Regions from separate parts of the Streptomyces sp. NPDC001914 genome, predicted to be linked through region 2. Evidence: predicted binding sites of a transcription regulator. Region 2 holds the regulator's gene; the other holds the start of a gene.

Region 1 (14,607 bases), on a different contig from region 2:
TCGGTCTCGTCGTCGCGCGCGGTGAGCATGAGCACCGGCACCGGGCGGGCGGCCTGCACGCGCCGGCAGACCTCCAGACCGTCGAAGCCGGGCAGCATGATGTCGAGGATCAGCAGATCGGGCTGCCAAGCCTCGGCGGTGTCGACGGCGGCAGGGCCGTCACCCGCGGTTTGCACGAGGAATCCCTCGGCTCGCAGACGGGCCGCGATGGCGTCGACGATCGTGGGGTCGTCCTCGACGACCAAAACCCGGCGCTGAGCGCCCGGGGTCGCCGCCGTGCCGTTCTGGGAGGTGTGTGTCTGCTCCATCGCCCGCCCCTGAAGTGTGCTTTCCGGAATCCGTGGGGTGATCCCATGACTGCGCTTGACGCTTGAATGATCCGCGTCAGGCAAGCAGGGTACGGGCAGTGGGTACGGCTCGGCTATCCAGGCCTCACCGCGAGATGCACCACGTCGGGAACGCCCCGGGCAACGGGGATTACTTCGGTACGGACCTGTCGGAATCCGGCATTCCGCAAGGTTCCTTCAAATTCCGGAGAGGGCTGCGCCGACCACACCGCGAGGACGCCGCCCGGCCTCAACGCCCTTGCGCAGCTTGCCAGTCCGGACGCCCCGTACAGGCCCGCGTTGCCCTCGGTGACCGTCCAGCCGGGCCCGTTGTCGATGTCGAGGCACAGGGCGTCGAACGTGTTGGAGATCTCATTGACGTAGTCGACGAGGTCCCTCTCGACGATCTCCGTGCGCGGGTCGGCGAGCGCCGGGGCCGAGAGCGAGGCGAGGGGCCCGGCCCGGTGCCAGTCGATGATCGCCCGTTCGCGCTCGACAACACTGATGCGCCCCCAGCGCCGGTCGGCCGCGGCGTGCGCCAGTGAGAACCCGACGCCGAGCCCGCCGATCAGCACGCTCGGCTCCGGGCGCCCGTCCAGGGCGTCGTACGCGGCGTCCATGAGCAGCCGCTCGGAGCGCCCGTCGGAGGTGTCCATCAGGAAGCACCCGTTGGCGATGATCTGCAGCAGGTCGCCGTGACGCCGCAGGACGACCTCGCCGTACGGGCCCTGGCGGCGGTCGAGGACTTCGGGAGTCTCGTACGAGGGGGCGGTCATGGCCGCCATCCTGGCATTTTCACCTGTACGGGTCGCGGGAATTCCCGCAGGACAGCTCCCTCGGCCCCCGGGGTGACGACGCTTCACCCAAGGTTGACGCACCCCCGGGCCGGAGGCCGTCACGGGCCCGAGGTGGTCGGAGTCATGGGGGCTGGAAGTGGTCACCGGCCGGAGGGTGCTTGCCTTGCGGGCCGGAGGGCGTCGCGGTCCCGAGTCCGCCGCAGCCCGGAGTCCGCCGCCGCCCGGAGTCCACCGCGGCCCGGAGTCCGTCACGGGCCCGCGGTCGCGCCCGGGACTCGGGAGCCGACTGCTGCCCCCCTTCCCCGGTGTCGTCACGGCTCGGAGGTGGTTGCGGGCCGGAGATGGTCACGGCTCGGAGATGGTCGCGGGCCAGAGATGGCCACGGCCGGAAGCCGTCGCGGGCAGGGGGCGGCACGGGTCGGAGGTCGCCGGGGGGCGGAGGGTATTGCGGGCCGGCGGTTCCGCCCGGGGCTTCGGACCCGGTCGCCGCGGCCCCCCTTCGCGGCTCACGGGCCTTCTCCTCGTCCCGGCGGACGGGAGGCGGCCCGTTGAGCCGTCGGAGGGAGGGCGGTCAACGGACGGGCGCGCCGTTCTGGGAGTCGGAGGCGGTCTGCCACGCCTGCACGCCCGCCAGGGAGGCCTCCTTCGCCTGCCGCCACTTCATGGCCGCCACCTGCGACGGAGGCACGTCCATGGCGCGGATCATGCGCCGGCCCGCCGCGAACACGGCGGCGGCCGCGATGACCATGCCGGTGCACGCCACCACTGCGCCGGCCGCGGTGAGCACGGCGCCGGTCGTGACGAGCCGGGTGTCGATGTCGAGCTTGTTCTGGGCGAGGTGATGGTTCATGCCTCCACGATCCGAGGCGGACGGCCACCCCGCATCCCGGGCGACGGGACATCTCCCGCGGTTCGGCGGCGGGCATCTCCCGCGGATCGACGGTGGACATCCCCTGCTGATCGGTTGAGGACTTCCTCCCGGACGCCGGACAGGTGGCGGAGTCCCCGGTCGAGCCCCCAGTTCCCCGCGGACCGGTGGCGGACTTCCCCCGCGGATCAGCGGCAGGCAAGCGATCGCTCAGAGCGAACGGCGGCCGGGGAACATTGCGGAGCCCCCGTGCATTGAGTCGACATAGCTCAACTTGAATGCCGAAGGGGAGATCATGGCTTCGACGTCCGCATCACTCACCCTGCCCGTGCTGCCGCTCGACGACGAGGTAGTGCTGCCCGGAATGGTTGTTCCGCTCGATCTGAACGATCCCGATGTGCGCGCCGCGGTGGAGGCGGCCCAGTCCGCCGCCCGTTCAACGCCCGGCAAGCCCCAGGTACTCCTGGTGCCGCGCATCGACGGGACCTACGCGAGCACCGGCGTGCTCGGCACGGTCGAACAGGTCGGCCGGCTGGCCGACGGCGACCCGGGCGCGCTGATCCGCGGGCGCGGGCGCGTGAGGGTGGGCGCGGGGACCACCGGTCCCGGTGCCGCACTGTGGGTCGAGGGCACCCGGGTCGAGGAGACCGTGCCCGACCCGCTGCCCGGCCGGGTCGCCGACCTGGTGAAGGAGTACAAGGCTCTGGCCACGAGCTGGCTGCGCAAGCGCGCCGCCTGGCAGGTCGTGGACCGGGTGCAGCAGATCGACGACGTCTCCGCCCTTGCCGACAATTCCGGTTACTCACCGTTCCTCACCGTGGAACAGAAGGTCGAGCTGCTGGAGACCGCCGACCCGGTGGCCCGGCTCAAGCTCGCCACCGAACAGCTCCGCGAGCACCTCGCCGAGCAGGACGTCGCCGAGTCCATCGCCAAGGACGTCCAGGAGGGCGTCGACAAGCAGCAGCGCGAGTTCCTGCTGCGCCGCCAGCTCGAAGCCGTACGCAAGGAGCTGCGCGACCTCAAGGGTGAGGACGGCGAGGACGAGTCCGACGACTACCGCGCCCGGGTCGAGGCCGCCGACCTTCCCGAGAGCGTCCGCGAGGCCGCCCTCAAGGAGGTCGAGAAGCTGGAGCGGTCCAGTGACCAGTCGCCCGAGGGCAGCTGGATCCGGACCTGGCTCGACACCGTCCTGGAGCTGCCGTGGAACGAGCGGACCGAGGACGCGTACGACATCAGGGGCGCACAGGCCGTGCTCGACGCCGAGCACGCGGGTCTGGGAGACGTGAAGGAGCGGATCACCGAGTACCTCGCGGTGCGCAAGCGGCGCTCCGAGCGCGGTCTCGGAGTCGTCGGCGGCCGGCGCGGCGGTGCCGTGCTCGCGCTCGTCGGCCCGCCCGGGGTCGGCAAGACCTCGCTCGGCGAGTCCGTCGCGCACGCCATGGGCCGCAAGTTCGTCCGCGTCGCCCTCGGCGGCGTCCGCGACGAGGCCGAGATCCGCGGACACCGCCGTACGTACGTCGGCGCGCTGCCCGGCCGGATCGTCCGCGCCATCAAGGAGGCCGGGTCGATGAACCCGGTGGTCCTGCTCGACGAGATCGACAAGGTCGGCTCCGACTTCCGGGGCGACCCGGCGGCGGCGCTGCTCGAAGTCCTCGACCCGGCGCAGAACCACACCTTCCGCGATCACTACCTGGAGGTCGAACTCGACCTCTCCGACGTCGTGTTCCTCGCCACGGCCAACGTCCTGGAAGCCATCCCGGAGGCCCTGCTCGACCGTATGGAGCTGGTCCGCCTCGACGGCTACACCGAGGACGAGAAGGTCGTCATCGCCCGGGACCACCTGCTGCCGCGTCAGCTGGAGCGGGCCGGTCTGGAGAAGGACGAGGTCGTCCTCGACGAGGGCGCGCTGCGCAAGCTCGCGGGGGAGTACACCCGGGAAGCGGGCGTGCGGAACCTGGAGCGGGGCATCGCCCGACTGCTGCGCAAGGTCGCGGCCCAGCACGAACTGGGCCGCAGGGAGCTGCCGTTCACGGTGACCGACGCCGATCTGCGCGAGCTCATCGGGCGCCCGCACCACGTGCCCGAGTCGGCGCAGGACCCGGCCGAGCGCCGCACGGCGGTGCCGGGTGTCGCCACCGGTCTGGCGGTCACGGGAGCGGGCGGTGACGTCCTCTACGTGGAGGCCTCGCTGGCGGACCCGGAGACGGGCGCGGCCGGTCTGACCCTCACGGGCCAGCTCGGCGACGTGATGAAGGAGTCGGCGCAGATCGCGCTCTCCTTCCTGCGCTCGCACGGCGCGGAGCTCGAACTCCCCGTCGGCGACCTGAAGGACCGTGGCGCGCACATCCACTTCCCGGCGGGCGCGGTCCCGAAGGACGGCCCGAGCGCGGGTGTCACGATGACGACCGCCCTGGCGTCGCTGCTGTCGGGCCGGCTGGTCCGCACGGACGTGGCCATGACCGGTGAGGTCTCGCTGACCGGGCGGGTCCTGCCGATCGGCGGGGTGAAGCAGAAGCTGCTCGCCGCGCACCGGGCGGGTGTCACGACCGTGATCATCCCCAAGCGCAACGAGGCCGATCTGGACGACGTCCCGGCCGAGGTCCTGGAGAAGCTCGACGTCCACACCGTCACGGACGTCCGCCAGGTCCTGGAGCTGGCACTGGCGCCGGCGACGAACGGTGCCGTGCCGGAGGTTCCGGTGGCGGCGTGACGGACGCCGCCGGAAGGGAAGGCCCGGGTCCCGTGAGGGAGGCCCGGGCCTTCGCCGTGCCCTGCGCCCGCGCCGTACGGCGGGGGTGTGCCCGCCCCCGGCGGGGGCCCGGGCGGGTGCCGGTCAGCCGGTGGCGAGGGCCTTGACCCGGTCCAGGGCGCCGTTGAACTTGTCGTGGTCCCCGACCGTCGGTCCCGACGACGTGTACTGCCACATCGTGTAGTAGCCCCAGCCCGCCGGGAGCGTCCCCGGATCGGAGGCGTACCGCGCGATCCACAGGGGGTTGGCCGAGGCGAAGCCGCCGTAGTTTCCGGTGCACTGCGTCCACCAGCTCGCGGCCGTGTAGATCACCGCGTCACGGCCGGTCCTGGCCTTGTACTGGCTGAGGAAGCTGCTGATCCAGCTCACCATCGCGCTCTGTGTCTTCCCGTAGCAGGCGGCCCCGTACGGGTTCCACTCGATGTCGAGGGTGCCGGGCAGCGTCTTGCCGTCGCCCGACCAGCCGCCGCCGTGGTCGACGAAGTAGTTGGCCTGGGTGGCGCCCGTCGTGGTGTCGGGGGTCGCGAAGTGGTACGCCCCGCGGATCATGCCGATGTCGTAGGCGCCGTTGTACTGCTGGGCGAAGTACGGGTTCGTGTAGTACGTCCCCTCGCTCGCCTTGGTGTAGGCCCACCTGACTCCGCTGTTCCACAGCGTCGACCAGGCGACGTTGCCCTGGTAGCCGGCGACGTCGACCCCTTCCGTCTGGGTGGCGTTGCCGGTGGTCGGCGTGCCGCCCTGACCGTCGTGGGCGACGACTCCGATGCCCATCCGGGCGGTGCCCCGGGCGGGGACGTCGGCGGCGGAGGAGGGGAGGGTGGAGAGGAGGGAGAAGGCGGCGAGCAGGGTTCCGGCCGCGAGCACACGCAGGCGGCGGGCCGTTCCGGATCTGTGCACGGACATGTGCGTGCCTCCGAAGGGCGAGGGAGCTCCGGAGCCCTGGGGGAGCTCGGTGGAGCTCGGTGGGGGGAGAGCGCGGGCATGCGTGCCCCGGGGGGATCAGGTCGTCGTCGGCCTGGGAGTGGCGTGCGCATGCCAGTAAAGGTGTCTGATAAAGAAGCTACGCACGTAGACGACGGCGTGGGAAGAGGGGCCGGAGGCTGCCGTTGGTCTACGCCTGCGAAATACTGGCGGAGCTGCGGCAACGGTGAGTTCTGGCAGAAACTTTCAGGATCGGGAAACCGGGTCAGGGGTGCTGACGTGCACGAGGGCGGGAACGACGGCGGACGTCCGGTCGAATCCGGCGTGTCGGGAAATGGTGTGGACCGGCCCGTGACGCGCGACGTCGGGGACCGCGAGTTCCTTTCCCTGGAACGCGAGTTGACCGTGTTCCTGCGCCGCGCCCGTGCCAACCAGGGGGAGATGGCCCGCGAGGTGCACCCGGACCTGGAGTCCGCCGCGTACGGACTCCTCGTCCGGCTGGAGGAGTGCGGCCGCCAGCGCGCCACGGAACTCGCCGCCTACATCGGCGTCGGCAAGGCCACGATGTCCCGTCAGCTCCGCGCCCTGGAGGAACTGGGCCTGGTCGCGCGCGAACCCGACCCGGCCGACGGCCGCGCCTGGCTCGTCCACCTCACCGACGAGGGCCGCGGTCGCGTCTCCAGCGTCCGCGAGGCCCGCCGGGCCCGCTATGTCCGCCAACTCGCCCACTGGGACCAGAACGAGGTGGCGGAACTCGCCCGCCTGCTGAACCAGCTCAACCGCGGCATGGAGAAGTAACCCCCGCCGGACCGGCGCCGACGCCTCACGCCGAGGCAAGCAGCCCGCCCCGGACCAGCGCGCGGCCCTCGCCGAGGAAGGCGGCCCCCGCCGGACCGACGCCCGCAGCTCCGCCCCCGTGACCGGCGTCCGCGGTCCTCTCCGAGGGAACCGGTTCCGGCTGTATCGGCGTCCGCAGCTCCGCCCGTGGGGCCGGCCCGCGCCGAACCGGCGCCGGTGCTTCTCCCTACGGGACGTGGCCTCGGTGGATCGGCGTCCGTGGCCCGTGGCCTTCGTCGCGGGACGTGCCCGGCCGGGCCGGTGATCGAGGCTCGGCCCGCCGGTCGGCGCGGCCGCGCTCGCCGTGCCGTCCGGGTTCCCTCACAGCTCCACGAACACCACCGTCGCGTCGTCGTGCGTCTTGCCCCTCCGGGCCCCCGGCCGGTCCGCGGCGTCCGTGCGCTCCAGGTGTCGTACGCGCTCGACGAGCGAGGCGGAGCCCTCCTCGCGCACCAGCGCGAACAGCTCGGCCCAGTCGCCCGCGTGGAACCTCTCGACCCACCGGGTGGCGCCGTCCGTGAGAGCCGTCAGGGCGCGCACCGAGGACCGGGGAAGCGTCCCCGTCACCGCCCGGGAGGCCACCGAGGGATCCGCGGCCGCCGTGAAGAAGCCGCCCTCCTTGTTGCGGACGGTGGAGTCGGCGACGGCGTCCGAGACGAGGGACGCGCGGGGGAGCCGGTCGAGCCGGTCGTCCAGCAGCACGGTGACCTCTCCGGCGGGGGACTCCACCAGCAGGGCCGAGTCCGAGAGGATCAGGTACTCCACCTGCGACGGGGACCACCGCGCGAGGACCACGGTTGCCTGAGGCGTGCGCGGGTGAGAAAGGTCACAGGTGTCGGCGTGGGCGTCGGCGACACGGCGAATCGCCCGGGACAGGACCTCCGGGAGGGGTAAATCCCCCTGCGAAACGGACAGTTCGGTCAGCGCCCCGCCGAGCCGTGCGCAGAACCAGGGGACGGAATGCAGACAGCCGTCGTCACCCCGGGGCGGTGTCACCCCGTCGAGCACGATCAGTGAACCGCCCTGTCCTGAAGCCGGAAGCCCGACCGATGCGAAGTCCTCATTGGGGCGGTCCGGGTCCCCGGACTCCGACACGAGTTCAGCGCGCATTCCGCCAGTCTGCACGAGCCCTTCACAAGGGAGCCGAAAGGACCCGGGGAACGCCCGACGTGCGGTTCAGCGGCTCCGGCGCCGGGTTTGGCCTGGAATGATCGACTCCGGCAAAACGTGGCGGCGAATACTGCCAAAGCCCGTCCCCGACGTCCAACCGGCCCGCCGCGCGGGCCGGTCGCGGGCGCCGGGGAGACTTGCCCGCCAACTCCCCTCCGATGTTCACTCCTTCGGGTGGCGGGTCAGATGATGCGGGACCACTGCCCACCGGCACTGGGAGGGTCGGGAGCCGTACCGGGCGTACGCCGCGATTGACGGGACGTCACCCGGGCCCCAAATGGGTACACGAGTCAGGAATGCGAGCACCGGTGCAGAAGACGCGGCCGAGGCGCACAGGCAAGAAGACGGCCTCCAACTCCACAGAGGGTGGCGCCGTCGGCGACGCCACCGGCTCCACGGGCCGGGGCAGGACCGCCCATGTACGCAACCGGCTGATCGTGGCCGTGGCGGTCGTCGCGGCCGCCATCGCCGGAGCCGGCGCGCCCATGGTGCTGACCGCCTCACAGGAACTGAACGACTCCCAGAACCTGGTGACGCTCGCCCAGCGCACCCAGCAGGCGCTGACCCTCGCGCACGCGCTGGCCGACGAGCGCGACGAGGTCACCACGTACGTCGCGGCCGGCAGGCCCCGGGCCAAGGCGCCCTCCGAGAAGCGCAGCGCCCTGGTCGACCGGCAGGTCGAGGAGCTGCGCGCGGACGCGGACGCCCCCGCCGCCCTGCTCGACGACCTCGACGGCATCGCGACGCTCAGGCGGGCGGCGCTCACCGGCAAGAGCACCGCTCTGGAGGCGCACCAGTCGTACTCCGACGCCATCGCCGAACTCCACGCCCTCGCCGAGGACCTGGCCGATCGGATGCCGCCGCGCGCGGGCTCCGGCGCACACGCCCTCGCCGAGCTGGACACCGCCGTCCAGCAGTCCGCCGCAGCCCGCGGACTGCTCCTGGCGGCCCTCGGCATCCCGCACACCACCCAGAGTGTCTACAACCCGGTCACGGGCCTGACGAGCACCACGAACGTCACCTCGGCCGCCGACACCAAGCAGCGCGACGCGCTGAGCGCCGCCGCCCAGCAGGCGCGCCTCCGCTCCGACGCGGCCGTCGCGGACTTCCGCGAGACCGCGCCCAAGCAGGCCGTGACGTCGTACGACTCCACGGTCACCGGTCCGGACGTCGGCTCCGCGGAGAAGTACCTGGCGAACCTCACCGGGCAGCCCACGCTCTCCGACGCCGGGCTCGGCACCAACACCAAGAAGCTGGACGCGGCCCTGTCCGCCCGGATCGACCTGATGCGCGGCGCGGAGGCCTCCCTCAACGACCACCGCAGCAAGGACCTCGCGAAGCTGCGGGACGACGACGTCACCGCGCTGGAGCTGCGCGTCACCCTCCTCGGCGTCCTGATGCTCGTCGCGGCCGGCATGACGATGGCCATGGCCCGCACCCTCACCAGGCCGCTCGCCGTCCTGCGGCTCGGCTCGGCCCGGCTCGCCGCCGACCCGTCCTCCGCGGAACCGGTCAAGTTCACCGGCCGCAACGACGAGTTCGCCCAGGTCGTCCGCTCCGTCAACGCGCTGCACCAGCACGTGGCCACCCTGCACGAGCGGAACACCACCCTCGAAGGCGACCGCAAGCACCTCATCGGCCAGCGCCAGCAGATGGCCGACGAGCGCGACCGGCTGCGCGGCGAACTCGCCGAGGCGGCCGCCCACCTGGAGCAGGTGCGCGGCACCATCCACAGCACCTTCGTGAACCTCGCGCTGCGCACCCTCGGCCTCGTGGAGCGCCAGCTCGGAGTCATCGAGGGCCTGGAGGAGCGCGAGCAGGACCCGGACCGCCTCTCCACCCTCTTCAAGCTCGACCACTTCGCCACCGTCATGCGGCGGCACAGCGAGAACCTTCTCGTCCTCGCGGGCGCGGAACACGTCCAGCACCACGCGGGCCCGGTCCCGCTCGTGGACATCGCGCGGGCCTCGGTCAGCGAGATCGAACGGTACGAACGGGTACGCATCGCCGCGCTGCCCCCGCACGCGCACATCGCCGGGTACGCCGCCGACGACATCAGCCACCTGGTGGCCGAACTCCTGGAGAACGCCACCGCGTTCTCGCCGCCCGACGTACCCGTCGAGGTCTCCGGCTGGCTGCTGGAGAGCGGTGACGTGATGCTCTCCGTGCAGGACGAGGGCATCGGCATGACCGACGAGCGGATGAGGCACCTCAACGCCCGCCTCTCCGAGTTCGACCCGGAGGACACCTACGACCAGGAGAGCGGCGAGGGACTCGGGCTCGGCCTGTACGTCGTGGCCCGGCTCGCCCACCGGCACGGCGTGCGGGTGAAGCTGCGCGAGCAGAAGCAGGGCGGGGTGGCCGCCGTGGTCGTCCTGCCGAAGGCGCTGCTCGCCGCCGCCCCGGCGTCCACCGTCCCCGACGCCGTCCGGCTGGCCGGCGGAGCTCCCGCGGTGACCCTGCCCGGCGCCGACGCCGAGGCCAACTCCAATGTGCTGCGCGGCCGTTCGATCCTGCGCGCCTCGGCGACGGCCCCGGCCGACGACGAGGACCCGCTGATCGCGGCGGCCGAGGCGACCCTCCAGGAATCCGCCACCGAACCGGAGACGGAACCCGGGGGGACACCTGCCGCCGAGTCAGGACCGGCCACCCAGGTCCCGGTCATCCCGGCGCCCCGCGTGCCCGAACCGGAGAGCCCGTCCGAGACGACGATGGAGCTGCTGCTCCCGGAGCTCGCCCCGGAGGCCCCCGCGTCGGACGCGGCCGAGGAACCGACCGGCACGACGGGGACGGCCGGAACGGCCGACGCACCCGCCCCGGCCCCCGCCGAGGCGCCCGACGCCGCCGAGCCGGCTCCCGCCACGGACGCGACGACCCCCGGCGTCACCGGCGCCGAAGCGGCGCCGGCCGCCGGCGAACCCTCCGCGGAACGCCCTCGGACGGCGGACGCCCCCACGGGGACGGCCACCGAGGCCCCCGCGGGCGCGGCCCCCGGCACCACCGGTACGCCCGGCGCCCCCCACCAGGCCGGCGCCACCCACGCCGGCACTCCCGCGGATGCCGCCGCCGACCCGTACGCCATCGGCCCCGACGACCACGAGCGGGCCGGCGACGACGAGCGCGTCGCCGACGAACACCCCAGGCTCACCGACAAGGGCCTGCCCAAACGCACACCGAAGATCTCCGCCCCCGCCGCCGCCCCGCGGCCCCGCGTGGGCGGAGTGGACGCCGAAGCCCTGCGCCGCAGGCTCGGCGGGTTCCACCGGGGTGCGATCGAAGGCCGTCGCGACGTGGAGGCCGAGATCGCCGACCGGACGGCGGAGACCCCCACGCCCGAAGGACAGACCCCGCCGGCCCCCGCACCCGCACACGCGCCCGCCGGACCCGCGCCCACCGCGCACGGGACCGGCACCCAGGACGTAGAAGCATCGGGGGGCACAGTCGAGGAGGCAAGCAGTTGACCGCGACCAGTACCTTCGGCCTGAGCAGCGAAGCACGTAACCTGCACTGGCTGCTGACCAATCTCGTCGAGGAGGTGCCCGGCCTCCAGTCGGTCGCGGTCGTCTCCTCCGACGGCCTGCTGCTGCTCTCCTCCGACCCCGGCCGCAACGCCGAGGCGAGGACGGCCGACAGCGCCAGGCCGGCCGGGCCCAAGGGCTCCGCGGCCGACCTCGCCACCATCGTCTCCGGCATCGGCAGCCTCACCCTCGGCGCCGCGAAGCTGATGGACAGCGGCGGCGTCAAGCAGACCATGGTCGCGATGGACGAGGGCAGCCTCTTCGTCATGGCGATCAGCGACGGATCGCTGCTCGGCGTGCACGGTTCCGCGGACTGCGACATGAGCGTGGTGGCGTACCACATGGCGCTCTTCGTCGGCCGGGCCGGACACGTCCTGACCCCCGAGCTGCGCATCGAGCTCCGAAAATCTCTCGAGGCCGACGCTCCCGGGAGTGCCTGATGACCGCGTCGAACGTCGTCAAGAAGCTCCCGGTCCGCGGCGGCGACCGCAAGCCCGCCCGCGTACGCCCCTATTCGCTCACCGGCGGACGGACGCGCTTCGGCCACGTCCTGCTGGTGGAGACGTTCGTGGCGGCGCTGGAGGCCCCGGAGGCGCGCAAGGAGCTGACCGCCGGCTCGCTCACCACCCGGGTCATGCCCGAGATGCGGGCCATCGTCGAACTCTGCCGCCGGATGCGTACGGTGGCCGAGATCGCCGCTCTTCTCAGGATGCCGCTCGGAGTGGTCCGCGTGCTCTTGAGCGACCTGGCGGACCAGGGGAAGATCCGTGTGTACGGAACAGGTCACGGCCCGGGACAGCCCGACCGTGCCCTGCTGGAAAGGGTGCTGAGTGGACTCCGCCGTCTCTGACGCCGAACCTGGCGTCGCCCCCCTCCTCGACGACGAGGAGAATCTGCAGGCCTGGCAGACGGACCGCACGCGCGCGCCGATCGCCACGAAGATCGTGGTGGCCGGCGGCTTCGGCGTCGGCAAGACCACCCTCGTCACGTCCGTCTCGGAGATCACCCCTCTCCAGACGGAGGCGCTGATGACGCAGGCCAGCGAGGAAACCGACGACCTCACGGGTACGCCGGACAAGCTGACCACCACCGTGGCCATGGACTTCGGGCGCATCACGCTCGACGACGACCTGGTGCTCTACCTCTTCGGTACGCCGGGCCAGCAGCGGTTCTGGTTCATGTGGGACGACCTGGTGCGCGGTGCGATCGGCGCGGTGGTCCTCGCCGACACCCGCCGCCTCTCGGACTGCTTCCCGGCGCTCGACTACTTCGAGAGCTGCGGGCTGCCGTACGTCGTCGCCGTCAACCACTTCGACGGGACCGACGAGTTCGAGCCGGAGGATGTGCGCGAAGCCCTCACGGTTCCTCCGCACATACCTGTCATGATCATGGACGCGCGCCGCAAGATCTCGGTCGTCGAGACCCTGCTCGCGCTCGTCGGCCACGCGCTCGAAGTCAGCCCCGAATAGGGACGCCCGACCCCTAGGAGAAGCACCCCGCATGCGGAAGATACTCGTCGTGGGAGCCGGCCAGTCCGGACTCCAGCTCGCCCTCGGACTCCAGTCGCAGGGGTACGAGGTCACCCTGATGTCGAACCGGACGGCGGACGAGATCCGTTCCGGCCGGGTCATGTCGACGCAGTGCATGTTCGACACGGCGCTCCAGCACGAACGCGATCTTCAGCTCAACTTCTGGGAGTCCCAGGCCCCGAAGATCGAAGGGCTCGGGGTCTCCGTCGCGGTCCCCGGCTCGTTCGACCCGGGTCCCTCGCAGCGCGCCATCGACTGGGTCGGCAAGCTCGACGGCTACGCGCAGTCGGTCGACCAGCGGGTCAAGATGGCCGGCTGGATGGAGACGTTCGCGCAGCGCGGCGGCCAGCTGGTCATCCACGGTGCCGCGGTCTCCGACCTCGACTACTTCTCCCGGGCCTACGACCTGGTGCTCGTCTCGGCGGGCAAGGGCGAGCTCGTCTCGATGTTCGGCCGTGACGCCGAACGTTCCCCGTACACCGAGCCGCAGCGCGCCCTCGCGGTGTCGTACGTGCACGGCCTGGGCCCGCGCCCGGAGCACCCGGACTACGACGCGGTCCGCTGCAACCTGGTCCCCGGTGTCGGCGAGCTGTTCATCATGCCGACCCTCACGACCTCGGGACGCGCCGACATCCTGTTCTGGGAGGGCATCCCCGGCGGCCCGCTCGACGTGTTCAACGGCGTCAAGGACCCCGCCGAGCACCTTTCGCTGACCCTGGAACTCATGGAGCGGTTCACGCCCTGGGAGTACGCGCGCGCCACCAACGTCGAACTGACCGACGCGGGCGGCACGTTGTCCGGGCGGTACGCACCCACGGTCCGCAACCCGATCGGCCGTCTCCCCGGCGGCGGACTGGTCCTCGGCGTCGCCGACGTCGTCGTGGCCAACGACCCGATCACCGGCCAGGGCTCCAACTCGGCCTCCAAGTGCGCCGCCGCCTACCTCGCGTCGATCGTCGAGCAGGGCGACAAGCCCTTCGACGAGGAGTGGATGCAGGCGACGTTCGACCGCTACTGGGACACCGCCCAGCACGTCACCAAGTGGACCAACGCGATGCTGGGCGTCCCGCCGGAGCACGTGCTCAACCTGATCGGCGCGGCGGGCCAACTCCAGCCCGTGGCCGACCGCTTCGCGAACGGCTTCAACAACCCGGCCGACTTCGAGAACTTCTTCTTCGACCCGGAGAAGACGAACGCCTACCTGGCGTCGGTCACCGGGGCCTGAACCCGTCACGGTCAGCCGCCCCGGCCCTCTCGGGGGCCGGGCGGCGACGGACCCGTCGACCCCGTGATGTCTTCCTGGCCCCAGGACGGCCGCGGCCCGCGCTCCGTTCGGTGCGAGGGTCCGAGGGGGGGTCCGAGGCGGCTGATCACGGACGGGGGCCATCGCGTGACCGGTCGCGCGCCGGCCGGTCCTACCCCGTCGTCACGGTGGCCGGCCTGCCCGGGGCGAAGCCCGCGTCGGAGCCTTCCGTGGCGTGTTCGGGGAGCTCGGGCGGGGTGTAGTGCCCCAGCGGCTCCCCGTCCGGATCCGGGCGGACGGCGCCCAGCAGGGGGTTGGCCGCGATGGGGGACACCTTGATCCGTGTTCCGGGCCGCGGCGCCTGCACCACCATCCCGTCGCCCAGGTAGATCGCGACGTGCGTGGCTTCGGGGAAGTAGATCACCAGATCGCCGGGCCGCAGCTTGTCGAGCGGGATCCTCGGAAGCTCGGCCCACTGCTCCTGACTGGTGCGCGGGATGGCCCGGCCGGCCCGCTCCCAGGCCTGTGACGTCAGCCCCGAGCAGTCGTAGGCCTTCGGGCCCTCCGCACCCCACTCGTACGGCTTCCCGATCTGCTCGACGGCGTAGCGCAGCGCCTCCGCGCCCTCCCGCGTGGGCGGACGCACGCT
Region 2 (14,607 bases):
ATCCGTTCGGTGAAGCGTCACATGGGCACCGACTGGAAGATCGAGCTCGACGGCAAGAGCTTCAACCCGCAGCAGATGAGCGCCTTCATCCTGCAGAAGCTGAAGCGCGACGCCGAGGCGTACCTGGGCGAGAAGGTGGCCGACGCGGTCATCACCGTCCCGGCGTACTTCAACGACTCCGAGCGTCAGGCGACCAAGGAAGCCGGTGAGATCGCCGGCCTCAACGTCCTTCGTATCGTCAACGAGCCGACCGCCGCCGCCCTGGCGTACGGCCTCGACAAGGACGACCAGACGATCCTCGTCTTCGACCTCGGTGGCGGCACCTTCGACGTGTCCCTCCTGGAGATCGGCGACGGCGTCGTCGAGGTGAAGGCCACCAACGGTGACAACCACCTCGGTGGTGACGACTGGGACCAGCGCGTCGTCGACTACCTGGTGCAGCAGTTCCGCTCCGGCCACGGCGTGGACCTCGCCAAGGACAAGATGGCGCTCCAGCGTCTGCGCGAGGCCGCCGAGAAGGCCAAGATCGAGCTGTCCTCGTCCACCGAGACCTCGATCAACCTGCCCTACATCACGGCTTCCGCCGAGGGCCCGCTGCACCTGGACGAGAAGCTCACGCGCGCCCAGTTCCAGCAGCTGACGGCCGACCTCCTGGAGCGCTGCAAGACGCCGTTCCACAACGTCATCAAGGACGCCGGCATCCAGCTGTCCGAGATCGACCACGTCGTTCTCGTCGGCGGCTCCACCCGTATGCCCGCCGTCGCCGAGCTCGTCAAGGAGCTGACCGGCGGCAACGAGGCCAACAAGGGCGTGAACCCGGACGAGGTCGTCGCCATCGGCGCTGCCCTCCAGGCCGGTGTCCTCAAGGGTGAGGTCAAGGACGTCCTGCTCCTCGACGTGACCCCGCTGTCGCTTGGTATCGAGACCAAGGGCGGCATCATGACCAAGCTCATCGAGCGGAACACGACGATCCCGACCAAGCGGTCCGAGATCTTCACCACCGCCGAGGACAACCAGCCCTCCGTGCAGATCCAGGTCTACCAGGGCGAGCGCGAGATCGCGGCGTACAACAAGAAGCTCGGCATGTTCGAGCTGACCGGTCTGCCGCCGGCCCCGCGCGGTGTCCCGCAGATCGAGGTCGCCTTCGACATCGACGCCAACGGCATCATGCACGTGACCGCGAAGGACCTCGGCACGGGCAAGGAGCAGAAGATGACCGTCACCGGCGGCTCCTCGCTGCCGAAGGACGAGGTCGACCGCATGCGCCAGGAGGCCGAGAAGTACGCGGAGGAGGACCACGCCCGCCGCGAGGCCGCCGAGACCCGCAACCAGGGCGAGCAGCTCGTCTACCAGACCGAGAAGTTCCTCAAGGACAACGAGGACAAGGTCCCCGGCGAGATCAAGACCGAGGTCGAGGCTTCCGTCGAGGAGCTGAAGGCCGCGCTCAAGGGCGAGGACATCGCCGAGATCCGCACCGCCACGGAGAAGGTCGCCGCGGTCTCGCAGAAGCTCGGCCAGGCCATGTACGCCGACGCCCAGGCCGCCCAGGCCGCGGGTGGCGACGCCGCCGGTGCCGAGGCCCCGAAGGCCGACGACGACGTCGTCGACGCCGAGATCGTCGACGAGGACCGCCGGGACGGTGCCGCGTGACGGAGGAGACCCCGGGCTTCGAAGAGCAGCCCGACGTCCCTTCCGGCGCCACCTCTGACGACGCCGAGCCGCAGACCGCCACCCCCTCTGCGGAGGGGGCGGCGGCCCCGGACGGGGACGCAGCAGCACAACTGGCCGGCCTGACGGCCCAGCTGGACCAGGCGCGCATGGCTCTGAGCGAGCGCACCGCGGACCTCCAGCGGCTCCAGGCCGAGTTCCAGAACTACCGCCGCCGCATCGAGCGCGACCGGATCGCGGTCCGGGAGATCGCCATCGCGAACCTCCTGACCGAACTCCTGCCCGTGCTCGACGACATCGGCCGCGCGCGGGACCACGGGGAGCTCGTCGGCGGATTCAAGTCCGTCGCCGAATCCCTGGAGACCGTCGCGGCGAAGATGGGGCTCCAGCAGTTCGGCAAGGAGGGCGAGCCCTTCGACCCGACGATCCACGAGGCCCTGATGCACTCGTACGCGCCGGACGTCACGGAGACGACGTGCGTGGCGATTCTGCAGCCGGGGTATCGCTTCGGCGAACGCACCATCCGCCCCGCGCGGGTGGCCGTCGCCGAGCCGCAGCCCGGAGCGCAGACGGTCAAGGCCGAGGACTCGGCCGAGGCGGCCGATGACAAGGAGAGCGGTGGCCCGGACGAGGGCTGAGCTTGAACGGACGAGGGAGGAGGGACGTCGGGGATGAGCACCAAGGACTTCATCGAGAAGGACTTCTACAAGGTCCTCGGCGTCCCCAAGGACGCCACCGAGGCCGAGATCAAGAAGGCGTACCGGAAGCTCGCCCGTGAGTTCCACCCGGACGCCAACAAGGGCAACGCCAAGGCCGAGGAGCGCTTCAAGGAGATCTCCGAGGCGAACGACGTACTCGGCGATCCGAAGAAGCGCAAGGAGTACGACGAGGCGCGTGCCCTCTTCGGCAGTGGTGGCTTCCGGCCGGGTCCCGGCGCCGGCGGCGGCAACTTCAACTTCGACCTGGGCGACCTCTTCGGAGGCACTGCCCAGGGCCAGGGAGCGGGAGGGGCCGGCGGCTTCGGCGGCGGTATAGGTGACGTCTTCGGCGGCCTGTTCAACCGCGGCGGCGCCACCACGGGCACGCGTACGCAGCCCAGGCGCGGCCAGGACATCGACACCGAGGTCACCCTCTCCTTCACGGAGGCGGTGGACGGCGCGACCGTTCCGCTGCGCATGACCTCCCAGGCGGCCTGCAAGGCCTGTTCGGGCACCGGCGACAAGAACGGCACACCGCGCGTGTGCCCGACCTGTGTCGGCACCGGGCAGGTCGCGCGGGGCTCCGGGGGCGGCTTCTCGCTCACGGACCCCTGCCCGGACTGCAAGGGCCGCGGCCTGATCGCCGAGCACCCCTGCATGGAGTGCGCGGGCAGCGGGCGGGCCAAGTCGTCCCGCACGATGCAGGTCCGGATCCCCGCGGGCGTCAGCGACAACCAGCGGATCCGGCTGCGCGGCAAGGGCGCTCCCGGAGAGCGGGGAGGCCCGGCGGGAGACCTGTACGTCACGGTCCACGTCGACGCCCACCCGGTCTTCGGCCGCAAGGACGACAACCTCACCGTCACCGTGCCCGTCACCTTCGCGGAGGCGGCGCTGGGCGGCGAGGTGAAGGTGCCGACGCTGGGCGGCCCGCCGGTGACGCTGAAGCTGCCGCCGGGCACGCCCAACGGGCGGACCATGCGCGCCCGGGGCAGGGGCGCGGTCCGCAAGGACGGCACCCGGGGCGACCTCCTGGTCACCGTCGAGGTGACGGTCCCCCAGGACCTGTCCGGCAAGGCTCGTGACGCGCTGGAGGCGTATCGCGAGGCGACCGCGGGTGAGGACCCGCGGGCGGATCTGTTCCAGGCCGCGAAGGGAGCATGACGGAGCCATGGACACGACCGGTCGTCGACGCAACCCCTATGAACTGACCGAGGAGACCCCGGTCTACGTCATCTCGGTGGCGGCCCAGCTCTCCGGACTGCACCCGCAGACCCTGCGTCAGTACGACCGGCTCGGTCTGGTCTCCCCCGACCGCACGGCCGGCCGGGGCCGGCGCTACTCGGCCCGCGACATCGAGCTGCTGCGCACGGTGCAGCAGCTGTCGCAGGACGAGGGCATCAACCTCGCCGGCATCAAGCGCATCATCGAACTGGAGAACCAGGTCGCCGCGCTCCAGTCCCGCGTGGCGGAGCTGGAGTCGGCCCTGGACGGCGCCGCGGCCGCCATGCAGCAGCGCGAGGCCGCCGTGCACGCCTCCTACCGCCGCGACCTGGTCCCGTACCAGGAGGTCCAGCAGACCAGCGCGCTGGTGGTGTGGCGCCCCAAGCGGGCGTCCGAGTAGTTCTTTCACGCTCTCACCCGAAGGGGTCCCGCGGTCCGTCCGGAACGCGGGACCCCTTCGCGTGTTCCGGGCGTCGGGATCGCCGGCCCGGCGCCGGGAGAAGTGACGATTTTGTAGGCGAATGCGCTGTTCGTTCCGTCGCCCAATGGGCGAAATCGACGTGCAGTACCTGAATTTCGGGCGTAATCATCAGAAGTGGTGTTTGCGGTGGAAATGCCTTTTATGGGCGGGCGGTGTGCGGTTGGTCACTGCGGAGGCCGCCGTGCCCGGCGCGGTGAGCCGCCCGTCCGCCCGTGGCGGGCGCGCGGGCCGAAGGGGCGGCGTCCCGCGTGCCGGGGCTCTGTGCACGCGTTCTTTCCGGATCACGGATCGTCAACAGCGGTTAAAAACCGTCGGCGCCGACGACTCCTGTGAACGCAAGTTGGCCGAGCGTGTGAATGACAGAAGGTGAAGCTGAGGGGATCGGTCGGTGGATGGGCGTAGTCTTTTCCCGTCGCGTTCACTTGTGGAACACGAAACGCCGTTGCCATCTCGTTAAGTGGTTACTCCTTGACGCTGAGGTGATCGAACGCGTTGGCTTTCAGCCACCTGGGTCGCAATGCTGCAACCTCGCCCGGAAGGCACCTGATGTGAAGACTCGTAACACCGGCCTGCGCCGTACCGTCATAGCCGTGGCCTCGTCCGCCACCGCTCTCACCACCCTCACCGGCTGCGGCATGGGGGCCTTCGGCGGGAGCAGTAGCTCGGCCAGCGCCACGAAGGGCGACGACATCACGGTCGGCCTGCTCCTCCCGGAGAAGGCGAACACCCGTTACGAGAAGTTCGACTACCCGATCATCCGGGAGCAGGTGCAGAAGCTCACCGAGAAGAAGGGTGACGTCCTCTACCTGAACGCCGAGCAGGACGCCGCGAAGCAGCTCCGCCAGATGCAGCAGATGATCGACGACAAGGTCGACGTCATCCTCGTGGACGCGGTCGACTCGGTGACGATCGCCAAGGGCGTGCGCAAGGCCAAGGAGGCCGGGATCCCGGTCATCGCCTACGACCGCCTGGCGCAGGGCCCGATCGACGCGTACATCTCCTTCGACAACGAGCTGGTCGGCGAGACCCAGGGCAAGGCGCTCATCGCCGCGCTGGGCACCAACTCGGCCTCGAAGAAGATCATCATGATGAACGGCTCGGTGACCGACCCGAACGCCGCGCAGTTCAAGTCCGGCGCCAAGTCCGAGCTCGAGGACAAGGTGATCATCGCGGCCCAGTACGACACCAAGGACTGGAACCCGGTCAACGCCAAGGCCAACATGGAGAAGTCCATCCAGGCCGTCGGGCTGAGCAACATCGCCGGTGTCTACGCCGCCAACGACGGCATCGCGGGCGCGGTCATCGACGCCTTCAAGGCCGCGGGTGTCAGCAAGGTGCCGCCGGTGACCGGCCAGGACTCCGAGCTCATCGCCGTGCAGCGGATCATCAAGGGCGACCAGTACATGAGCGTGTACAAGTCGTACCCGCAGGAGGCCAACGCGGCCGCCGAGATGGCCGTCGCCCGGGTGCAGGGCCGCTCGATCGAGTTCGACGCGCTCACCCGCGACAAGGTCAGCAGCCCCACGAACAAGGACATCCCGTCCCAGCTCGTGCCCGTGGTGGCGCTCACCAAGGAGAACATCCAGGATACGGTCGTCCAGGACGGGATCTACGCCGTCAACAAGATCTGCACGGCGCCCTACAAGTCGCTCTGCAACTCGCTCGGCATCAAGTAGAACGCCCCGCCCGGCCGTCTCGGCACCGAGACGGCCGGGCGAGGACCAGTCGGTTCCGGCCCCGCCGGCGGATGCGCGCTCCCGGCGCTCATCTCCGCCCGGGGCCGTTCCGCTGTCCCGGCCCGGGAATCGCCCCTCAGGGGCGCCGCGCCCCCGTGGGAGCGCTGTACGGCCTCCTGCGCGCCCGAGCGCCCGCGCCTGCCCACTCCGGCGCCCCGTGCCCTTGACGGCGCCTCTCCGCGGCCGTGCGCCCCCTCCGGCGTGATCCCCTCGCCTCCGTCGCCGGGCCTGCGCGACGGGCCTGTGCGACGGGCGCCGGTCGACGCGATCCACAGGGTGTGTGAACTTTCCGGTACCACTGGTGGGGGAAGCTCAGGTTCCGCTTCCGTGGGTGGGGTCGCGCGGGTGAGGGCGGGTGCGGTGCGGCTGATCGTTTCAAGTCCCCTTGCCGTGAACCGAGTTGGGTCCTCCGGGGGGAGAGGTGAGGAGTCGGCGCCGGGGTTCGGGGAGGGCTTCCGGAGGGCCGGGCGGACGGGGCCTTCAGCTTGTTGCAAGGGCCGCGGCGGAGGTCCGGATTTATGCGGGCGATCCAGGGCGAACGGACGCTCCCGGGCCGCACAGCCTTGTTGCGATGCCGGACGCGTCCGCGCATAGTTGCGCTGCGGAGGACGCCCTGACGCGGGGCTCACGCCAGGGGTTGGAGCTGGAGCCAGGGGTGGGAGATGGCCGGGCACGGGACGGACAGGCATCCGCACGGCGCTGACCGGCTGTGCGATGCGGGTGACCGGGTGTACTCCCGGGCCGTGCGGCGGGGCCGGGTGCCCCGCGAGGACGCCGAGTCGGTTCCCTGCCTGCTGGAACTGGCCTCGTCAACTACTCACCGAGCGGTGGTACTGGTCGTACGGCGACCGCTACTGGGCGCTCGCCACGGGGGCCGGCCACGCACTCTACGGCCCCGGGCGCTCGATCGCGATCCCCAGAAGGGTCCTGCCGGGGGCTTCGCGATCGCCGAGACGATCACGGGGCCTCGGCGGCAGTGAGTGAGAGCGGATCGATGCCCGGATCGCCCACGCCCTGACGGGCTGGATGGGTTGCACCGTGATCGTGGAGCAGCGCATGCCCCCAGGCAGGGATCGGCAGGTCCATGTCGTTCTGTAGGGGTGCGACCAGGACTTGCGGATGCCGACGGTGGCTCAGGCCTGCGATTGATTCCTGAGACGCGGACTCTGCACCGTTCATCCGTGCCTTCTTGCCGACCAGGGACCCCCAAGGAGCAAACGGCGCGTTGGGCAGATGAGCGCCGACCCTCCTGATGGGGGATGGGAGTGCACGAACCCGTCGGAAGAGGGGTGTGAGAAGGGGATCCCCTGACGCTTCACTGTTCCTTGCCCGGTCGCTTGTGGCCAGCGCGACCGGGGCTCTTCCCCCGCACGACGCGGGGACTGAGTACGAGCCTGCGCATGAGCTGACAGGCCTCCTACGAAAGAAGGAAGGTGCAATGAGCGGCAGAGGGATGAGACGGGCTGCGGTTGGTGTGCTCACCGTGATCGCCATCGCGGGAGCGTCACCGGCGTTCGCGCTCTCGGCCAGTCGGGGCGGTGCCCGTGGCTGGACCGAACAGTCCGCCACGGTCATGAACCTCCAGGACACCCAGGACGACGGCCATGACGTGAAGGCCGAGTACTACAGGACCGCCCACCCGAGCGACAAGCTCACCCTGTGGAACAAGCAGGCCTACGGCGACAGGTACTTCGAGGACAACGACGGGAACGCCTGGACCGTGGAGAGCGGTAAGTACTCCACCATCTTCAAGATGCAGGTGTGCGAGGTGTACAACAACTGGCCCGACTCCTGCAGCGGTTGGGTCGAGTAGCCGCCGCAGTTCGTGGCTGACCCACCTCGGAGAGCCGGAGGGGTGGCGGCCGGTGTTGGCGGCCGCCACCCCTCCCTGCGCCATGAGTCTACTCAGCGAGTCGGACCCACGGTGCTGTTCGTCGACGGGGCTCGGGGCGGACAAGCAATGTGGAAATCTCTCTGGAGGTGCAAGTGGGCGGCTACACCGAGCGCGTTGTGCTCGAAGTCGAGGATCTCAACTACGGTCTGCCTGGCCGGTCACTGCTGACAGGGGTCCGTCTGTCCGTCGCTGCGGGCGAGTCTGTTGCTGTGACGGGGGCCAGCGGCAGTGGGAAGACGACCTTGTTGACGTGCATCCTCGGTCTTGTCGAACCAGACGCCGGCTCGGTGCGCATTGCGGGCGTCGACCAGCGCGGGCTGTCGTCACGCGAGCTCGCCCGGCATCGCCGGGAAAACGTCGGAATGGTCTTCCAGTTCGGCGAGTTGCTTCCAGAATTATCTCCTTTGGAGAATGTGGCCCTGGCGGGTCTCCTGGCAGGCAAGAAGACCGGTGAGGCCTACGCGCGTGCGGCTGAGCTGCTGGATGAGCTGGGTGTGCCGGCCGAGGGTTCTGCCACTGCGACGTTGTCCGGCGGTGAACGGCAGCGAACAGCAGTCGCACGGGCATTGATGAACGATCCCGCTCTGCTCCTCGCGGATGAACCGACAGGGTCACTTGACCCTATGCATCGTGACGCCGTTGCTGAACTGCTGTACAGCGTGCCACGGCAACGAGACTGTGCCCTCCTAGTGGTCACACATGACGCCAGCGTTGCGCAGCGCGCGGATCGGCGAGTCCGACTTGACGGAGGTCGGCTGGCAGCCGGTACGGAGGTTGCGGCGACGGGGGAAGGCGCGTGAGTGACAGAGGGCTGTTCCGTCAGTTGCTGCGCATGGGACGCGCGACCGCCCTTGCAGCGGAGGCAGGGCGGGTTCGCTTCTGGTCCCTTGTTCTGGCCACGTCTTTGTTGTCCCTTGCGGCAAGTGGCCTGGTGTTGGCCTCGGCCTCTTTTGATGCCCGCGCAGAACGCAGCGTCGCACGATCCCCCCGGCTGATTGCTGCCCACCCGCGCGAGACCCCCCGGGCGCTCTGGGCGCCGACCACCTCAAGTATCGGGAACATGGCGTTCGATGTCGTGTACATCGAGCCGATAGGCGACGATGCACCCCTTCCCCCCGGTCTCTCTCGCTGGCCTGATCCGGGAGAGGCGGTGTTGTCACCCGCTCTGTTGAAGGCCAATGGGAGCGATGGCGTCTTCCAGGAGTTCGGGCGTTTCGGTGGAGTCATACGTCCTGCCGGCCTCGAAGCGCCGGCAGAGCGCTTCGTTTATGTCCGGCCCAGCGCCAAGATGCTCGATCGATCCAAGATGTTCGAGATCAGCGGCTTCGGTGCCGAGGCATCTGCCGGTTTCGTCGGAGAAAGTATTCATAATTTCGGAGCCCAGAAGTTCTATGCCGGATACGCCGGATTGATTCTTCTCCCGGCGGCTCTCCTGGTGGTCATCGCGGCACGTGTGGGAGCATTTGCTCGGGACAGGCGAACGGCACTGCTCGGAGCACTGGGCGCCGGCAGGAGAGTCAGGCTGGCTTTCACGCTCGGCGAGGCGGCGCTCCCTGTTGCCTTTGGAGCAGGTATCGCGGCTTTGAGCGCATCGATCACACTCGTGTTGGATTCGTCTTACCCTCTCGTGGAGTTCATCCTCTCGAAGGAGGATGCTCGTGACGCGTGGCCAGAGCTGTTGCTCTGCCTGACAGGTGTTCCGATCGCGGTGCTCTTCCTGGCGATTGTCCTTCAGCCCGGCCATCGGCGTTCGGGCGGAACCAGGCCGACCTACGTATCGGGTCGCAGAGGGTGGATTCCATGGGTGTTTCCCTTCGCATTGCTGGTCACCGTGCGAGGTGCGGAACTCGCTCCTCTTGAATTTCGGATACCTGTCTACGTCACTGGTTGCATCGTGGTACTTGCGACTCTTCCCGCGGTCATCGGAGCCGGGGTGGGGTGGTTGGGTCCGCTCATGGCGAGTATCGGTCGGCGGGTCGGTGCTCCGGGGCTTCTGGTCTCCGGGCGCCGACTGGGTGTCGGGTCGCGTTCGGTGTCGAGGCTGGTGGCCTCCATGGTGATCGCCATTGGACTTGCCGCCCAGACGCAGCTGTGGACAGGAGTGTTCGGGGAGTTCACGCAGAGTGCGATGGAGACACAGAAGCGAGTGGGGACGACGGTCCTCAGAGTCACCCCCTACGTAGTGGGTGATCGGGTACGGAATTTCGAGAGCGAGCTTCCGTCGGGTGCCCTGCCTTTGGGTGTGCGGCAGGCGGGCGACCGGGTTGAGATCATGGGTGACTGCACCGCCCTTCGAGAGATCGGTCTGTCGTGCTCGAAGGCATTTGTGCGGATCTCGGCATTGGGCAGAGACGTGCGCCTTCGAGAAATCCTGAGCCGAACCGGGATGGCACAGGGTGCGAAGGGGTACGCGCGACGCGGCGCGCTCTCACAGGTCGGAACGGGTAAGGGCGGTTCGCTGACCTTGCTCGTCGTGGGCAAAGGTCGCAAGCAGCTCTCGATCCCGGAAATTCAGGGGATAGCCAGCCGATCCCTGGCGATGAAAGCGTCCGTCCGTCCCTTGGGTGACCTGTCCGACACGGGGAAACTGGTGACGGCCACCAAGTGGGTCAGATTGATGTCACTCGTGGGAGTCGGAGTGATCGGCTTGGCTGCCGGGACAAGTGCGATGGCTGAGTTTCTCCGCTTTGGACGGGAACTTGCCCCGCTGTCCGTGCTGACAGGCAGCCGCCGAATCTTCCGGTCAGTGGCCATGTGGTCGCTGTTCATGCCCGCCGTTTTGGCGGCGGTGTTCGGGGTTTTGGTGGCATGGTGGCTGGCGACCCCGCTGACCAGTACTTCTGTGGCGACACCTGCATCCATGGCACCTATCACGATGGGTGCGCTCGTCTGCGCCCTGGTGCTTGCCTCGTGGGGAGCGCATGCCGCGGTGCGGGCGGCAGGAATGTGGACGCCTTCATCGGAGTGAACCTCTTTCATCTTGTGCTTCAGGAGTGAAATGGGCTGGTCAGATGGGGTGACATGGCGAAGCACTTCGTCGTTGCTGATTTTCGCGCACCTGCGGAGGGACGAGACGCCGGCACAGGTCGGCGCCGGCTTCGGAGTCTCCGAGGCGACGGCCTGGCGGTATGTGCATGAGACCGTCGAGATCATCGCCTCGTGGGCGGCAGGGCTGCAAGAGGCCCTCGTCGGCCTGGGCGAAGGCGACTTCATCATCGTCGACAGGACGCTGATCCCCGTCGACCGCGTCAAGGTAGACCAGCCGTACTACTCGCAGAAACACAAGAAAAACCGCATGAATGCCCAGGTCGTCGTACGTCCTGACGGCCCGCCGCCCTGGTTCTCGCGGGCGACACCGGGATGGGCCCATGACCTGACCGCGGCCCGTGCCCACGGGAGCGTCCAAGCCTGTCTCTCGCGTCAGATCCTCGTCTTGGCCGACCGCGCGTACCAGGGTGCCGGTGCCACTGGCCGTACTCCCTACTACGGCCACCCGTGAGCTGCCTGAGCACTACCAGTGATACAACCGCGACCACGCCGAATCCGTGCTCCCGGTGAACGAGCCTTCGCCCGCCTCACGTCTTGGCAGCTACTGCGGCGAGTACGCTGCTCAACCAGTCGCATCGGCAGGACCTGGTGCAATGCCGCTCACGAATTGTGGAGTTGCTGATCACGGTACTGAGATCGCCAGGCGACCCCGGCGGCTTGTACGCGGTTTTCGACACCGATCGTTTCGTAGATCGTGCGCACGTGATCCTTTACGGTGTGCTTGCTGATGCTGAGCTTTTCGGCGATGGCGAGGTTCGAGAGTCCTTCGCCCAGGAGACTCAGGATCTCCTGGCACCTGGGGCTGAGGCCTCTCAGCTGCTCCCGAGCGGTGTTCCCTTCTTCCGCCGCGTAACTGGGTTCGAGGTAACGGGTCACCACGGGGCGAGCCACCTCCGGCGCGAGCGCCACACTGCCGGCGCGGGCCGCTCGTATGGCCCACAGGAGATTCGTCACGCAGTCGCCGCTGTGCAGGATGCCGTTCGCCCCGTTGCGGAGAAGTCTTTGGGCTACGGGCTCCGTGACACGGTCCATGAGGACAATTCTCTTGGCCGTGATGGCGAGCTGGTTCAATTCTTCGAGTGTGTTCAGGGCGTCGTCGACGCTGGAATGGCTCAGTACGAGTATTTCCGGCGTCGCCGTACGTGCGAGCCGGGATGCCGATGCGATGGAGCCCTCGCTGACGACGTGCAGTTGATCGTCCTGTTCAACGGTCCGACGTACACCGGCGCGTTCTAGTGAATGATGCCCGAAAATTCCGATCCGTATCACTTGCAACCTCCCCGTTTGATACGGCACACCATGAGGACCCTGGCCGGATGGGGGAAATCCGGCCAGGGTCGTTCAGGGTGCCGCTGCGCCCGAGTTGCACGAGCGTTTTCGTCGACGGGGGAGTCAATCCCCGCCCTTCACCAAGAATGCGCTCCGCGGATACAAGGTCGCCACCGTCATCTTGTTGCAAGGGGTCAGGTGGAGTGGGGACTTATATGGGCAAAGCGGGACGAGAACGGGCGCGACCACGACGCTGCCTTGTTGCGATGCCGATCGGGGCCGCGCATAGTTGCGCTGCGGAAAAGGCCGAGGCGTCTCACCGCGGAAAGGGCTGGAGCCAGAGGTGGGAGATGGCGGGCACGGGACGGACAGGCATCCGCACGGCGCTGACCGGCTGTGCGATGCGGGCGACCGGGTGTACTCCCGGGCCGTGCGGCGGGGCCGGGTGCCCCGCGAGGACGCCGAGTCGGTTCCCTGCCTGCTGGAACTGGCGCTGCTGCACCCCGATCCGGACGACATGGGCTGGCTGGTGCCGACCTCGCCCCAGGAGGTCATGAACCGGCTCCTGCGGGGCGTGTACGAGGAAGTCAGCGCGAGCCAGGCGCGGGTGGGCGACGCGGTGTCCGCCGTCGAGTGGTACGCGGGCCTCGGCGGCCGGGTGCGGACGCCGGCCGAGGGCGTGGCGATCCGGGTCCTCGACGGACTGCCGCGGATCCACGCCGCCATGGACAAGGCGACCCAGGAGTGCACCCGCGAGGTCCTGACGGTGCAGCCGGGCGGCATCCGGCGCGAGGACGAACTCGTCGAGGGACTGCACCGGGCGCTGGAGATGCGGCGGCGCGGGGTGCGGATGCGCGATCTGTACACCCACGTGGCCCGGCACGGCCAAGGCCTGCTGAACTACATGGAGTTGATGGGCGACGCCGCGGAGGCCCGTACCCTCGACGAGGTCGTGGAGCGGCTCATCCTCTTCGACCGCACGGTCGCGTTCATCCCCGCCAACACGGACCGCACGATCGCGCTGGAGCTGCGTCACCCGGCGCTGGTGGACTACCTGGTGACGGTCTTCGAGCGGCTGTGGCGGCTGGCGATCCCGCTGACGTCGGCCATCCCCTCGACGGGCATCGAGGGCATCACCCACCGGGAGCGGTCCATCGCGGCGCTGCTGGCCGAGGGTCATCAGGACGCGGTCGTCGCGGAGCGCCTGGGCATCAGCGTGCGGACCTGCCGGGCGCACATCGCCCGGCTCTCGGAGACGCTGGGCGCGGCGAGCCGCACCCAACTGGGCGTCCGCATCGCTCAGGCAGGGCTGGACAGGCCTTGGCGGACTCCAGAGCCAGGGACGATCACCGTTCCCGAGGTTGTTCCCGAGCCTCCTGGTGTGCCTGATCAAGGATCCCCGACCGACCTATGAGAAAGCCGAGTTGGGCACGGCTCTCGCTGCCGAGGGTGGCGGCGAGTTTGGCTATGTGGACTCGGGCGGTGCGGACGTTCATGCCGAGGCGGTCGGCTATGGCGGCGTCTGTGTGTCCTTCGACGAGGAGACTCGCGATGGCGCGTTGGCGGGGGGTGATGCCGTTCAGAGTGGGTCGCTGGGCGGCTTGCGGGTACATGGGCGTGGCCAGGCGCCACAGGCGCTCGAAGGTGATCACGAAGAAGGTGATCAGGGCCGGGTTGCGGACTTCCAGCGCGAGGGTGCGGTCCTTGTTCGCCGGAATGAACGCGACAGTGCGGTCGATGATGATGAGGCGTTCGGTGACTTCGTCGAGGGTGCGGACCGCGATATCGCCCTTCAGCAGTTCATGGCGGGCGACCACTGCTGGCGAGTGGCGGAGCGTGTGCTGGTAGAGCGTACGGATGCGGGCACCCCGGTCCAGCAGGGCCTGGTCGCGTTCCAGGGACTCTCGCGCAGATATGGCATTTCGCCCGTTGTGGGGCTGAATGGTGAGGAGTTCTTCGTGTGCGGCGGTCATCGTCTGAGTGATGACAGAGTTGATGCGCTGGAGACCGCTGAGCACGTTGATCGTCGGGGTCTCTGCCGTCGTGGCGTGGGGCCCGTCGATCCGCATGAGCGGCTCGAACGCCTCCGCCAGGCGCGCCTCGCGCTGTCGCTGCTGTGCGATGGCGTCAGCGGTGCTGTGCAACAGCCGAGGGAGTGCCACGGCAGGGGCCACGGGACGCAGCCATCGCATGTCCTCGATGTCCGGCTGAAGCAGGCCGAAGTCGATCAGGCACGGCACGGGCTCGGCCTCCAGCTGGGTGACACAGCCCTCGTGGAGTGCGCGGGCGTACAGTTCCAGGCCCGCCTGGCATAGTTCTTCGGCGCCGTGCTCGTGCGCCCCGGTCGTCACCTGTGGCTCTGTTTTCTCGGCATTCAGCTCTCCTGGTCCAGGAGCCCCGACTGGGCGATCAGGAAGCCGAGTTGGGCCCGGCTCCCGCTGCCGAGGGCGGAGGCCAGCTTGGCGATGTGAGCGCGGCAGGTCCGGACGTTCATCCCCAGCCGACGCGCGATGGCCTCGTCCACGTGGCCCTCCACGAGGAGTTTCGCGATGGAGTGCTGGATGTCCGTGATGCCGTCGGGGGTGGTTTCGT

The links. Region 2 encodes HspR, which represses chaperone genes until heat shock. Its sites were predicted from a motif close to TTGAGNNNNNNNNNCTCAA; they were not measured.
Region 1: a site for HspR is predicted at 2,246-2,264, ahead of lon (endopeptidase La). Genes of this name have one in related genera too.

Annotation. Positions count from the first base shown of each region.
Region 1 is NZ_JBIASW010000002.1:905,276-919,882, forward strand. It holds gene ACFYYF_RS09030 (response regulator transcription factor) at 1-308, opposite strand, end outside; gene ACFYYF_RS09035 (spermidine synthase) at 422-1,102, opposite strand; gene ACFYYF_RS09040 (hypothetical protein) at 1,695-1,973, opposite strand; gene lon (endopeptidase La) at 2,287-4,701, shown strand; gene ACFYYF_RS09050 (lysozyme) at 4,825-5,643, opposite strand; gene ACFYYF_RS09055 (MarR family transcriptional regulator) at 5,941-6,459, shown strand; gene ACFYYF_RS09060 (protein phosphatase 2C domain-containing protein) at 6,820-7,608, opposite strand; gene ACFYYF_RS09065 (nitrate- and nitrite sensing domain-containing protein) at 7,965-11,129, shown strand; gene ACFYYF_RS09070 (roadblock/LC7 domain-containing protein) at 11,126-11,626, shown strand; gene ACFYYF_RS09075 (DUF742 domain-containing protein) at 11,626-12,036, shown strand; gene ACFYYF_RS09080 (ATP/GTP-binding protein) at 12,017-12,655, shown strand; gene ACFYYF_RS09085 (styrene monooxygenase/indole monooxygenase family protein) at 12,687-13,940, shown strand; gene ACFYYF_RS09090 (NlpC/P60 family protein) at 14,131-14,607, opposite strand, start outside.
Region 2 is NZ_JBIASW010000005.1:347,719-362,325, forward strand. It holds gene dnaK (molecular chaperone DnaK) at 1-1,650, shown strand, start outside; gene grpE (nucleotide exchange factor GrpE) at 1,647-2,306, shown strand; gene dnaJ (molecular chaperone DnaJ) at 2,340-3,527, shown strand; gene ACFYYF_RS17140 (heat shock protein transcriptional repressor HspR) at 3,535-3,987, shown strand; gene ACFYYF_RS17145 (hypothetical protein) at 4,133-4,438, shown strand; gene ACFYYF_RS17150 (sugar ABC transporter substrate-binding protein) at 4,617-5,744, shown strand; partial or broken gene ACFYYF_RS17155 (LuxR family transcriptional regulator) at 6,467-6,610, shown strand; gene ACFYYF_RS17160 (hypothetical protein) at 7,258-7,617, shown strand; gene ACFYYF_RS17165 (ABC transporter ATP-binding protein) at 7,773-8,498, shown strand; gene ACFYYF_RS17170 (hypothetical protein) at 8,495-10,666, shown strand; partial or broken gene ACFYYF_RS17175 (transposase family protein) at 10,736-11,368, shown strand; gene ACFYYF_RS17180 (LuxR C-terminal-related transcriptional regulator) at 11,347-12,015, opposite strand; gene ACFYYF_RS17185 (LuxR C-terminal-related transcriptional regulator) at 12,359-13,429, shown strand; gene ACFYYF_RS17190 (LuxR C-terminal-related transcriptional regulator) at 13,362-14,366, opposite strand; gene ACFYYF_RS17195 (helix-turn-helix transcriptional regulator) at 14,390-14,607, opposite strand, start outside.